One region of the Streptomyces sp. NPDC039430 genome, then DNA from elsewhere that is predicted to be linked to it. Evidence: riboswitches for the same ligand, from Rfam matches in the RefSeq annotation. Region 1 holds a riboswitch; each other region holds the start of a gene.
The links. Region 1 has a riboswitch for cyclic di-AMP ahead of ACZ7LS_RS09505 (transglycosylase SLT domain-containing protein). Riboswitches for the same ligand answer to the same signal wherever they lie in the genome.
Positions count from the first base shown of each region.

Region 1 (3,201 bases):
GCTCACCCGTGACGCCACCGGCCTCGACTCCGATGACCGCGTCACGCCGCTGGCACGCCACCCCCGCAAACTCGATGTCTGGGGTCTGGACATCAAGTCCTTCCCCGACCCGGGCGACGTGGCGCTCACCTTCGCCATCGACGGCCCCGAGGGTCATGGCACGGGGACCCTCAAGCACCTGACCGTCCTCGACCAGCCGGGCCCGCCCCTGTCGCTGAGCTGGAGCGTCTGCGCCCTGCCCGTCCTCGGGCTGATCGCCTTCCTGGTCATCGCCTGGCGGCGCAACGAACCGGCGCGCCGGCTCGCCGAGTTGGGCATATAGCGCCGGACGCGCGCGCGGTGCGCGCAGGCGGCCGAAGGGGGAGCGTGGGACCGGCCACGCTCCCCCTTCGGCCGCGAACTGCCTTTTGCTGAAGGGTGGTCGCCGATTTCGATCCACTCTTCGGTGAAAGGCTGCCACGGAACTGACGCGTGGCACGACCGTGTTCGGAAACGACAGAAGGTCAGAAACGCGCACGGCTCCGCCAATTCAATGGCGTTGAGCGGTGCAATTGCCGTGAGAAGCGGCTCGCCCGGGATCCGCCGGGGTCCGCCGGGGTCCGCGAGGGGCCGTCCCCGGCGGCTTCCGAATTACGTGATCAAGCGCGATTCGGCGCCCGGTGGGACGCCCGAATTTCCAGTCATGGGTGGGACTGTCGAGGCCGGACCGACCAGGCCGGATCGCTCCTTTATGGGCGATTTATCTCCGTTCTCCCCGAAGTCCATTTATGTAGCGTTCATGTGACTTTCCACTCCCTTGGAACCCCCGTGAGCTGGACATTTCCGTCATGGGCGTGATGTGTGTCACGTAAGTGCCGGGTTGCGAGCGCCGCCTCCTCGTTCATTTCGTCCACGGAGAAGGCGAGTTGAGAGCCCCGGTATCGGGTGGGTAACGAGATCTTTCCGGGTTGGAATCGTGAATTGGATTCCGTTGTGAATTCAGGGCTTGTTTCGTCCGGGCGTCCTCGCTTACGTTCTCGTCACTCCGGATGGAACGCCGAATCCTGCCGCCGTCCGGAAACCCACACCCACCCACGTACGGCAGGAGCGGGGGACCCAGGTAAGTCGCCGATCCGTACTACGGGCCGGCTTGGGGTGAAGCCGCATTCACAGTGCGGCCGGGCATCTCCAGCTCGAACCCGACAGCTCACCTCGCAGGCGGAGGAGAGGAATTCGTCATGGCCTCAAAGGCTAAGCACCGTCGTCCCAAGAACAACCCCGTCGCCAGAGGCCTCGTCACCGCGGGCACGGGCGGTGCCGTACTCGCCTTCCCCCTGCTGGCCGCGACCACCGCGGAAGCGGCCCCGGCGCACACCGCCGCCACCGCCGACGCCAAGGTGTCCATGGCTCCGGCCGCCGCCGTTCAGACGGACGTCCCGGCGACCTACTCCGTGGTCTGGGGGGACTCGCTGTCCAGGATCGCGGACACGTACTCGATCAGCGGCGGCTGGCAGAAGCTCTATGAGGACAACCGTGACGTCATCGGCGGCAACCCGTCGCTGATCCACCCCGGTCTCACGCTGACGCTCGCGGCGGACTCCGCGTCGGAGGCCCCTGCCGACTCCACCGCCGACTCAACGGCCGACGAGAGCGCCACCACCGACGCGAGCGCCGCAGCCGATACGGGCGCCGCCACCCAGACGGCCGCGACGACGTACACCGACGACCTGGACGGCTGGATCCGGGAGTCGCTGGACGTCATGGCGCAGCACGGCATCCCCGGCTCCTACGACGGCATCTACCGCAACATCATGCGCGAGTCCTCGGGCAACCCGTCCGCCATCAACAACTGGGACTCGAACGCCGCCGCCGGCACCCCGTCCAAGGGCCTCCTGCAGGTCATCGACCCGACGTTCCAGGCCTACCACGTGCCCGGTACGTCGACGGACAGCTACGACCCGGTCGCCAACATCACCGCCGCGAGCAACTACGCGGCCGACCGCTACGGCTCGATCGACAACGTGAACGGCCCCTACTGACAGGCCCTCACGCCCGTCGCGGCAGGCCGGACAGCCCTCAGGGCCTGTCCGGCCTGCCGGCGTTCGCGCGTGTCCCCGTCCCGTGTCCCGTGTCCCCGCCGCTCCCCGGCCAGGCGCGCCGCGCGCGCAGCTCCCGTACCCCAGCCGCCGCCAGCACCAGCGCCGCCGCGCCCAGGGACCACAGCAGCTGCGGGCGCGCCGCGTCATTCGTCAGCATCAGACCGAAGACGACCGCCATCGCGGCGAGCGTGGCCCATGTCAGCCCCGGGAAGAGCCACATCCTCAGCACCAGCCGCTCCGGTGCCTCCCGCTCGATACGGCGCCGCAGCCGCAGCTGCGACACGGCGATCAAGGCCCAGACGAAGAGGAGCACCGCGCCGACCGCGTTGAGCATGTACAGGAAGACCGAGTCGGGCCAGCGGAGATTGAGCAGCACCGACACGAAGCCGAACGCCACGGACGCGAGGACCGCCCGCCGGGGCACACCGCCGCCGCTCACCGTCAGCAGGGACCGCGGCGCCTCGCCCCGTTCGGCCAGCGAGAAGACCATCCGGGACGATCCGTAGAGGTTGGCGTTGAGCGCCGACAGCAGGGCCACGAACACCACGATGTTCATGATCTGCGCGGCGGACGGGATGCCGATGGCGTCGAGGACGGTGACATACGGACTCAGCCCGGCCCGCTGCGCCGTCCAGGGCAGCACCGTCACGATGACCAGCATCGAACCGACGTAGAAGAACAGGATCCGGAACACCGCGCTGCGCACCGCCCGGGACACCGAGCGCACCGGGTCGTCGGACTCCGCCGCCGCGATCGTGACCACCTCCAGGCCGCCGAAGGCGAAGACGACGGCGAGCACACCGGAGATGACGCCCTGCCAGCCGCCGGGCAGGAAGCCGTCCTGTCCCGCGAGGTGGGTGAAGCCGACGGGGTCGGTGTCGGGCAGCAGGCCGAAGACCGCCAGCAGTCCGAGCACCAGGAACGCGACGATCGCGAACACCTTCAGGGCGGCGAACCAGAACTCGAACTCGCCGAAGTTCTTCACGGCGGCGAGGTTCGTGCCGGTGAAGAACACCATGAAGACCAGCACCCACGCCCACTGCGGCACCGAGGGCAGCCAGCCGTTCGCGATCCGCGCCGCGCCCGTCGCCTCCACCGCGAGGACGACGACCAGCAGGAACCA
Region 1 covers NZ_JBVKAK010000003.1:59,223-62,423, forward strand. The annotation lists gene ACZ7LS_RS09500 (hypothetical protein) at 1-322, shown strand, start outside; cyclic di-AMP (ydaO/yuaA leader) riboswitch at 1,059-1,213, shown strand; gene ACZ7LS_RS09505 (transglycosylase SLT domain-containing protein) at 1,218-2,018, shown strand; gene ACZ7LS_RS09510 (amino acid permease) at 2,056-3,201, opposite strand, start outside.

Region 2 (3,201 bases), on a different contig from region 1:
GCGGCCGAGCGGGACTTGCCCTCGAACTCGTACGAGCCGTCCTTGTAGAACTCGGACGCGGCGACGTCGAGCGCGAGCGCGATGTCGCGGCCGGGGACGTAACCGGCCTCCTTGATCGCTTCGAGGATGAGGTCGAGCGCGGCGCGGTTCGACTCCAGGTTCGGCGCGAAGCCGCCCTCGTCGCCGAGGCCGGTGGAGAGGCCCTTCTGCTTCAGGACCTTCTTGAGCGTGTGGTAGACCTCGGCACCCCAGCGCAGGGCCTCGGAGAAGGACTCCGCGCCGATCGGGGCGATCATGAATTCCTGGATGTCGACATTGGAGTCGGCGTGCGAGCCGCCGTTCAGGATGTTCATCATCGGAACGGGCAGCAGGTGCGCGTTCGGGCCGCCGAGGTAGCGGAAGAGCGGGAGGTCCGAGGCCTCGGAGGCGGCGTGCGCGACGGCGAGGGAGACGCCGAGGATGGCGTTGGCGCCGAGCGACGACTTGTCCGGGGTGGCGTCCAGGTCGAACATCGCCTGGTCGATCAGGCGCTGCTCGGTGGCGTCGTACCCGACCAGCTCCGGGCCGATCTGCTCGATGACGGCGAGGACGGCCTTCTCGACACCCTTGCCCTGGTAGCGGTTCTGGTCACCGTCGCGGAGCTCAAGGGCCTCGAACGCACCGGTGGAGGCACCGGAGGGGACAGCAGCACGACCCGTGCTGCCGTCGTCGAGGCCGACCTCGACCTCGACCGTGGGGTTGCCTCGGGAGTCGAGGATTTCCCGGGCTACGACGACGTCGATGGACGGCACGAGCATCTCCTTCTGGGATGTGACGCTTGGAGTGCAGGGTCTCATTGGCCTTGCGACACGAGACTATCCGGCGCGGGGTCATCGGTCGGCCGGTGCCCGCCACCTAAGACGAACCTAAGACGAAATGAGGCCCGATTCCCGCACCGCGGGAGCCGGCGGGAGCCGTGGCCCGCCCGCGGGCGGGCCACAGCCGAAACCCCGGCCCGGCGCGTACGGGGGATTACGCGCCCGGCCGGGGTGGTCTCGGGTGGGGCCAGGGGCCCTTCGCGGGGGCGCGGGTTCCCTGGTTCCCGGGGCCGGCCTCGGGACATCCCCGGGTTCCCTGGTGGGTCCCGGGGGCCGACCCCGGGACCATCCCGGGGGCCGACCCCGGGATCCCCGAGTGGGCCCCCGGGGGGGGAGGCCCCGGTGGGAGGCCCCGGTGGGGTCAGCTCAGGTGGAGCTGCTGGCCCGGGTAGATCACGTCGGCGTCGCTGACGATGTCCTTGTTCAGGTCGAACAGCTTCTTCCAGCCACCCTTGACCTTCTCCGCCTTGGCGATCTTGGAGAGGGTGTCGCCGGACTCGACCTTGTACTCGCCGTCGCCCTTCTTGATCGTGGTGGGACGGCTCTCGCCGCGCGAGGCGGGCTGGGCGGCACCGCGCGTGGTCTCCGCGCTCTCCCGCTGCTGCGGCTGCGACTGCTGCTTCGGCTGGGTCTGCTGCTGCGACCGCTGCTTGGGCTGCGACTGCTGCTGGGTGCTCCGGTCGGCCGAGCCACCGTCGTACGCGGCGCTGGACAGGCCCACGCCGCAGTTCGGCCACGCGCCCTTGCCCTGGCCGGCGAGGACCTTCTCGGCGACGGCTATCTGCTGGGACTTGCTGGCCAGGTCGGCGCGGGCGGCGTACGCGGTACCGCCGTAGGCCGCCCAGGTGGACGGCGTGAACTGGAGGCCGCCGTAGAAGCCGTTCTCGGTGTTGATGGACCAGTTGCCCCCGGACTCGCACTGCGCGACCTTGTCCCACTCGGAGGCGGTCGCGGCGGTGGCCGAGGTCGCGCCGAGCAGCGGGGCGGCGACGGCGGCACCGGTGACGCCGGCGAGCGTGGCGTAGCGGGCGGCCTTCGACGGGCGGCGGTGCTTGGCCTTGCTGGAACGCAGCAGCATGGAACATCTCCTCACCGACGCCTACGAGGTCAGCTGTCGGGTTCGGGCCAAGTGAGTTGCCCGGCCTTGTGCTCTGGCGCACAAGGCTTCACCCCAAGCCGGTCCTCGGCCGTCTCTCGACGGCCGGAGCCCGGCGCGAACCTTTGGGTCCCCCGCTCCTGCCTACGGCGCATGACGCGTCGGTTACTCCCCCCGACCGACGGCAGGATTCGGCGTGACGGTCGACGGGGCCCGCGGTGCGAGCGGTTCAGACCGTAATCACAGGTCTGCCCGTTGTTCAAAGAAGCACATCAAGGAAAAATCGCCCTTACCTCCCCCTGGGGCGACCTCATTTGCGCAGGTGGGAGACGAAACGGCGCGACCCGTTGAGCAATTGGCCCCAGTTGCGGCGAAGAGACCCTTGTCTCACTTTCACAGAAGCGGACATAGAGTCTCTAACTGCCTCTACTTCACGCCCAGATCAAGGGTCTGGCCAGGAAGGATCAAGTCGGGGTCGGCGCCGACGGTGTCCTTGTTCGCCTCGTAGAGCGCGGACCATCCGCCGGGCACCTCGCGCTCGTCGGCGATGAGCCAGAGGCAGTCGCCGGCGCGGACGGTGTACTGACCATCCACCGCGTCCGCGCCGTCCGTTCCGTCCGCCGCGCCGCCCGCGTGACGTGCCGATCCGTCACCTCGCGAGGCATGACGGCCGGATTCGCGCTCTTCACCCGAATTGCCCGGTACGGAGTCCTCCGGAGAGGCGTCGCCACGGTGCTTGCCGTTGGCGCTGCCCCCTGCCTCCGCGTCACGGGCGGCGCCTGAGGCGCCGGAGGACTCGGAGGGGGCGGGCGTCGTGCCGTCAGGGGCGGTCGCGTCCGGGGTGGACGAGGACGTGCCCGGGGAGGCATCCGACGGGGAGCCCCCGGCCTTGTCCGACGCGTCGGAGGATCCGGACGGCTCGGACGGCTCGGACGTCCCGGTCTTCCCTGACGTCCCGGTCTTCCCTGACGTGCCGGAGGGCTTGGGGGTCCCGGACGACGCGGGCGCCGTCTCCCGTTCCGCCTCGGGCGCCGCACCGGGGTCCACGCCCGGCGCGGCGCTGCCCGCCGTCAGCCCGGAGATCGCGGCGCAGCTGGCCCATGCCTTCGGGCCCTGCGCGTCGAGGATCTTCTCGGCTATCGCGATCTGCTGCGATCTGCTGGCGAGGTCGGCACTGGCCGCGTACTCCGCGCCGCCGAAGTCGTCCCAGGTCTCCTGGGAGATCTGGAGTCCGCCGTAGTAGCCGTT
Region 2 covers NZ_JBVKAK010000015.1:54,217-57,417, reverse strand. The annotation lists gene eno (phosphopyruvate hydratase) at 1-797, opposite strand, end outside; gene ACZ7LS_RS29250 (transglycosylase family protein) at 1,219-1,929, opposite strand; cyclic di-AMP (ydaO/yuaA leader) riboswitch at 1,939-2,115, opposite strand; gene ACZ7LS_RS29245 (transglycosylase family protein) at 2,380-3,201, opposite strand, start outside.
Region 2: linked by a shared signal. The riboswitch ahead of ACZ7LS_RS29250 (transglycosylase family protein) and the one ahead of ACZ7LS_RS09505 (transglycosylase SLT domain-containing protein) in region 1 are both predicted to bind cyclic di-AMP.

Region 3 (3,201 bases), on a different contig from region 1:
TTTCCCGGCCGCGCTCCGGTCGCTTCAGCCGGTGCGCCGCCGCCGTACGCTCCGCGTGCAGCGCCGTCAGCGTCCGCGCCCGCTCCGCGTCGCCACGCGCCACGGCGTCCACGATCGCGCCGTGCTCCGCCCAGGACTCCAGGGGGCTGGCGGGCTGGTCGACCACGTACATCCAGGCGATCTTGTGCCGGAGCTGGGTGAGCGGGGCGGTGAGCGCCGGGCTTCCCGACGCCTGCGTGAGCGTCTCGTGGAACCAGGCGCCCAGTGAGCGCAGATCCTCGCCCTGGCCTCTGCGGGCCCGCTCCTGCCCCAGTCTGACCAGGCCGCGCAGGACCTTGAGATGGGCTTCCGTACGGCGCTGGGCGGCGCGCGCGGCGCCCAGCGGCTCCAGCAGCAGCCGCACGTCGAGCAGGTCGGCCGCCTCCTGCTCCGTGGGCTCGGCCACACAGGCGCCGACATGGCGGCGGGTGGTCACGAAGCCCTCCGACTCCAGCGTGCGCAGGGCTTCGCGCACCGGGACGCGGGAGACGCCGTAGCGCCGTGCCAGGTGCTCCTCCGTGAGCCGGCTGCCGCGTTCGAATACGCCGGAGATGATGTCGTCGCGAATAGCCGTGCATACCGAGTGCGCGGGAATGCGCATGTCCGAACCTCCGCCTTAATCCGCGCGAAACGCTGCCGATCGACGCCTGTTCCGTGACTCTATTGCAATCATCGCGAATTTCCGATGGGTGCCCGGAATCCATGGATATCTTTTGGCCAGCGGACCGCGGCGGGCGCGGACGCGACGCCGAAGGCCCCGGCGCTGCGCCGGGGCCTTCGGGGGGGCGGAGTGGTCAGACGTTCACGCCGTGCGCGCGCAGATACGCGACGGGGTCGATGTCCGAGCCGTAGTCGGGGCCCGTCCTGGCCTCGAAGTGGAGGTGCGGCCCGGTGACGTTGCCGGTCGCGCCCGAGACGCCGATCCGCTGCCCCGGGGTGACGCTCTGGCCGACGGCGACGCCGATCGAGGAGAGATGGCCGTACTGGGTGTACGTGCCGTCGCTCATCCGCAGCACGATGTTGTTGCCGTACGAGCCGCCCCAGCCCGCCTCGACCACGGTGCCCGCGCCCACGGCCACGACGGACGTGCCGGAGGCGGCGCGGAAGTCGACGCCCGAGTGGCTGCCGGAGGACCAGAGCGAGCCGCCCGCCCGGTAACCGGTGGTGACGTACGAGCCGGCGATGGGGAGCTGGAAGGCGTTGAGGCGTTCGCGCTCGGCGGCCCGCGCCGCGCGCTCCTTCTCCGCGCGGAGCTCCTGGGCGCGGGCCTCCGCCTTGCGCGCCGCCTCCGCCTTCGCCGCGGCCCTCGCCCTGACCTCGGCGGCGGCCCGGCGCTGCGCGTCGGCCTGGGCGTCGATGGTGCCGGCGAGGGAGTCGTTGATGACCAGGGCCTGGGCAAGACCGGTCGGCCGGGCGGCGGCCACGCCGGTGTCGGCGGCGAGCGCCGGGGAAGCGGCGAGGGTGCTGATGACGCCGGTGGCGGCGAGGGTCGCGGCACCCGCGACGCCCGCGCTCCTGCGGCTCATACGGCTGCGGGCACGATGCTTCCCGGTGGCACGGGTGAACGCCATGGGGTGGCTGGTCCTTTCCTTCCTTCTCGCCTACCGGGTTAGCTGACGGGTTCGGAGCAGGAAGGTCTCCTACGGGCGTGCCTGCCACTCACGGCGGCGACACCCGATTCACCCCAGGGACTTCGTGGGTCCCCGGCTCCCCAGGCTCGCGCCTGACGGGGACTCGGCGATGACTGTCCGGTGCCGCGGACGCGGCGCAACTGGCGGACAGCCGGACCGACGTTAAGCGGGTGGTCTTTCAATCACCAAACAGACAGGCCCCTTTGTAGCGCACACCACAGGGCAGACAACCACCCTCCCCCTCAAAGAGGGACATAAAGGGAAACCCCGGCGGCCGAAGCCACCGGGGTTCCACGAAGAGGCCGGATCAGCCCGTGACGACCGTCACTTCGCCGATCCCGAGAGCCGTGACCGGCTCCTTGATCTGCGCGGCGTCACCGACGAGCACGGTGACGAGCCGGTCCACCGGGAAGGCGTTGACGGCCGCGGCCGTCGCCTCGACGGTGCCGGTCTCGGCCAGCCGCGCGTACAGCTGCGCCTGGAAGTCGTCCGGCAGGTACTGCTCGACCTGGTCGGCCAGCGTGCTCGCGACGGAGGCCGCCGTCTCGTACTTCAGCGGGGCCACCCCCACCAGGTTCTGGACGGCCACATCGCGCTCGGCGTCGGTCAGCCCCTCGGCCGCGAGGGTGCGCAGCACCTTCCAGAGGTCGTCCAGCGCCGGGCCGGTGGACGCGGTGTCCACGGAGCCGCTGATGGCGAGCATCGCCGCGCCGGCCGCACCGCCCGGCGCGTCGGGCGCCGAGGAGCGCAGCACCTGGCCGAAGGCCCGTACGCCGTAGGTGTAGCCCTTCTCCTCGCGCAGCACCCGGTCGAGCCGGGAGGTGAGCGTGCCGCCCAGGCAGTACGTGCCGAGGACCTGGGCGGGCCAGACCCGGTCGTGCCGGTCGGCGCCGATGCGGCCGATCAGCAGCTGGGTCTGGACGGCGCCGGGGCGGTCCACGATCACCACACGGCCCGTGTCGTCGGCGGTCACGGGCGGCATGGGACGGGGGGCGACGGTGTCGCCGGTCCAGGTGCCGAGGGTGTCGGCGAGGATCTTGTCGAGATCGACGCCGGTGAGATCACCGACGATCACAGCGGTGGCCGTGGCGGGGCGCACATGCGCCTCGTAGAAGGCGCGCACGCCCGCGGCGTCGATGCGCTCCACCGTCTCCTCGGTGCCCTGGCGCGGCCGTGACATGCGCGAGGAGGCCGGGAACAGCTCCTTGGACAGCTGCTTGGCGGCGCGGCGGCCCGGGTTGGCGGTCTCGTGCGGGATCTCGTCGAGACGGTTGCGTACGAGCCGCTCGACCTCGCTGTCCGCGAAGGCGGGGGCCCGCAGCGCCTCGGCGAGCAGACCGAGCGCCTTGGGCAGCCTGGAGACGGGGACCTCCAGGGAGATCCGGACGCCCGGGTGGTCGGCGTGCGCGTCGAGCGTGGCGCCGCAGCGCTCCAGCTCGGCGGCGAACTCCTCGGCGCTGCGCTTGTCGGTGCCCTCGGAGAAGGCCCGCGCCATGATGGTGGCGATGCCGTCGAGCCCCTCGGGCTCGGC
Region 3 covers NZ_JBVKAK010000013.1:61,948-65,148, forward strand. The annotation lists gene ACZ7LS_RS27925 (GntR family transcriptional regulator) at 1-640, opposite strand, end outside; gene ACZ7LS_RS27930 (M23 family metallopeptidase) at 834-1,610, opposite strand; cyclic di-AMP (ydaO/yuaA leader) riboswitch at 1,624-1,789, opposite strand; gene ACZ7LS_RS27935 (M16 family metallopeptidase) at 1,978-3,201, opposite strand, start outside.
Region 3: linked by a shared signal. The riboswitch ahead of ACZ7LS_RS27930 (M23 family metallopeptidase) and the one ahead of ACZ7LS_RS09505 (transglycosylase SLT domain-containing protein) in region 1 are both predicted to bind cyclic di-AMP.

Region 4 (3,201 bases), on a different contig from region 1:
GAGAGGCACGCCATGAACCGTCCGTCAGCCCGCCACGTCCTGCCCGAGTTCACCGAGCGGACATCCAACGGGACCCGCACCCTCGACCCTTACTCCAAGCTCCTCGAAGAGCGGATCATCCTCCTCGGCACGCCGGTCGACGACACCGCGGCCAACGATGTGATCGCGCAGCTCATCCACCTCGAATACGCCGCGCCCGAACGGGACATCTCGCTCTACATCAACTCGCCCGGCGGGTCGATCAGCGCCATGTCCGCGATCTACGACACGATGCGGATCGTCACCTGCGACGTGGAGACCGTCTGCCTCGGACAGGCGGTCTCGACCGCTGCCGTACTGCTGGCCGCGGGCGCGCCGGGCAAGCGGCTGGCGCTGCCCGGCGCGCGGCTCGTCCTCCGGCAGCCCGGCATCGAGGAGCCGGTCCAGGGCCGGCCGTCCGACCTGGAGATCCACGCGCGGGAGATGCTCCGACTGCGGTCGCTGCTCACGTCCATGCTGGTGCGTCACACCGGGCAGAGCACCGAGCGGATCACCGAGGACATCGAGCGCGACACGTTCTTCGACGCGCCGGCCGCCCAGGCGTACGGACTGCTCGATCACGTCGTCAGGAACCGCAGGACGTCCCTCGACACGCCGCGCGATCCCTTCGGCGGGCGGTGAACGCCGGTGCCGGCACGGCGAGTCGTTCCCAGATGGGCGGCGTCCATACGGGAACGACTCGCACGTTCGGCGTATGAACTGTCCGGACGCGTGCGGGGTCCCAAGTTGCGCGAAGCGACCGGATGAGCCAGGCGCCGCGAACTCCCTTGCAGGTACGGCCCTCATCGGGGCTCATGCCGTCGGCGTGACACACCCCTTCGCCACCCTTTTGGGTCATCCGTGATGAACTTCACATATCGTCGTTTCGTCTCGGATATCCACCTGTTCCTGCGTCAAGATCCGTGGGACGACAAGCCCCCGCCACCGCGGCGGGGCGGTCCGGGCGGACGCCGAGTCCTGCCGCCGCAACCGGATGCCTGGTCGACAGGAGTGGATCGGCAGGAGTGGAGGACCCAGGCAGAACGGGACGACGCCCGGTGTGGTCGTCCCTCGGGGTGAAGTCGTGAGAGCGGCCGGGCAACTTCGCCAGCCCGAACCCGACAGGTCATCCTTCACAGGCGGCTGACGAAGGGTTGCGCATGACCGCGCAGACGAATGTCCCGTCTCTGCTCTCCAGGACCGGTGCGGTTTCGGTCCTCACACTCGCCGCGCTCGGCGGCACGATGCTCGTGCCCGGCGCCACGTCCGAGGCCGAGGCCGCCACGCGCGCGGTCAACGCCCTCAAGATCGCCGCCTCGAAGAAGGGCTCTCCGTACCGGTGGGGTGCCACGGGGCCCCATCGCTTCGACTGCTCCGGGCTGACGCTCTACTCGTTCAAGAAGGCCGGCAAGCAGCTCCCCCGTACGGCCCAGCAGCAGTACAACTCGTCCCGCCATATCTCCCCCTCCGAACGGCGCAAGGGCGACCTGGTGTTCTTCCACTGGGGCAACAGCGTCTACCACGTCGGGATCTATGCCGGCCGGGGGAGGATCTGGCACTCGCCCAAGACCGGGGCGCTGGTGCGGCTGGAGCGGATCTGGTCGCGGAGCGTCCTGTACGGCCGGGTGAACTGACCCCGGCCGCGGCACCGGCCCTCGCGCCACCACAGCCCCCTGACGCGGCGACGCCGGCGACATGCCGGAGGGGGCCGTCCCCGCCCCGGGCGGGGACGGCCCGGGATCCGGTCCCCGGCCGGCCGGTCTCAGCTCACGTCAGCCGCCACCGGGACCGTCCACGGCAGGACGATCCAGACCGTCTTGCCGCCCTCGGCGGTCGGGGTGACGGAGAGCTGTCCCCCCTGCTCGACCGTGAGCGAGCGGACGATCACCATGCCGCGGCCGTTGTCCTGCTGAACGGCCGCGGGCAGCCGTTGCGGCCAGCGCGGATGGCTGTCGGTGACCCCGACGCGCAGCTGCTCGTCACGTTCGAGCCGGACCTCCACGGTGAACGTGGGTGACTGGCCGAAGGTGTGCTGCACCGCGTTGGTGGCCAGTTCCGAGACGATCAGCCGGACCGTCTCGGCCATGTCCTCCCGCGCCGGCAGCCCCCACTCGGCCAGCAGGTCCACGACGTATCTTCGCGCCGCGGTGACCGAGGCGGGATCGCTCGGCAGGGTGATGGATGCTTCCTGGTGGTCTGCCATGGCGACGCCGTCCCTTTCCCGCCGGGCCTGGCTCCGGCACAGAGCGAATGACTGCGCGGACGGCCTCGGACCGTGCTTCGCGCCAGCCTCCCACTGATCGTGCCGTTCCCAGGGCCGATCCACCGAGATCTGCATATATCTGTCGCTCAAAGCGGTGAACTCTGCAACGCGAGACCGTATTTGGGCGCCGAAAAGATATCTTCTCCGCCGCGGCGCCCGAGGGCGCGACGAACACAGGGCGGGGAGGCAATCATTCATGCGGCATATTCCAGCGGTGCGCCGGCGCAGGCTCGGCGAGGAATTGCGCAAGCTGCGGCAGAGCGCGGGACTGACAAGCGGCCAGACCGCGCGGCTGCTCGGCTGGCATCAGTCGAAGGTCAGCCGGCTGGAGACGGGAGTGAGCGGGGTGAAGGACGAGGATCTGGCCGGACTGCTCGACGCGTTCGGTGTCACCGACGCACAACAACGGCTGCTGCTGGGCGCCTTGGCGGGGACCACCAGCAGCGGCCAGGGGTGGTGGATGGCGTACGGCGGCGTGATCCCGCCACAGTACCGGGACTTCATCAGCCTGGAGTCCCAGGCCCGTACCGCGCGCACGCTGGAGACTTCCGTGGTCCCCGGGCTGCTCCAGACCCCCGCGTACGCCCGTGCCGTGACCCGCGCGGCGCTCGGCGGACTGCCCGCCACGACGGTCGACTCCCTGGTCGAAGTGCGGCTCGCCCGCCAGGAGGTGCTGCGCACCGGCATACCCCTGGAGCTGCACGCCGTACTGGACGAGGCCGTTCTGCGCCGTCAGGTGGGCGGGCCCGGTGTGATGCGGGAGCAGCTGCTGCGGCTCTCGGAGCTGGCCCGTCTTCCGCATGTCTGTCTTCAGGTGCTGCCGTTCACGGCCGGCGGCTATGTAGGACTTACCGGCCCTTTCGTTATCTTCTCATTTCCGCACATCACTGATCTGGATTTGGTCGTTCTCGACCATTTGA
Region 4 covers NZ_JBVKAK010000014.1:121,100-124,300, forward strand. The annotation lists gene ACZ7LS_RS28870 (ATP-dependent Clp protease proteolytic subunit) at 13-660, shown strand; cyclic di-AMP (ydaO/yuaA leader) riboswitch at 1,004-1,175, shown strand; gene ACZ7LS_RS28875 (C40 family peptidase) at 1,179-1,652, shown strand; gene ACZ7LS_RS28880 (ATP-binding protein) at 1,781-2,221, opposite strand; gene ACZ7LS_RS28885 (helix-turn-helix domain-containing protein) at 2,478-3,201, shown strand, end outside.
Region 4: linked by a shared signal. The riboswitch ahead of ACZ7LS_RS28875 (C40 family peptidase) and the one ahead of ACZ7LS_RS09505 (transglycosylase SLT domain-containing protein) in region 1 are both predicted to bind cyclic di-AMP.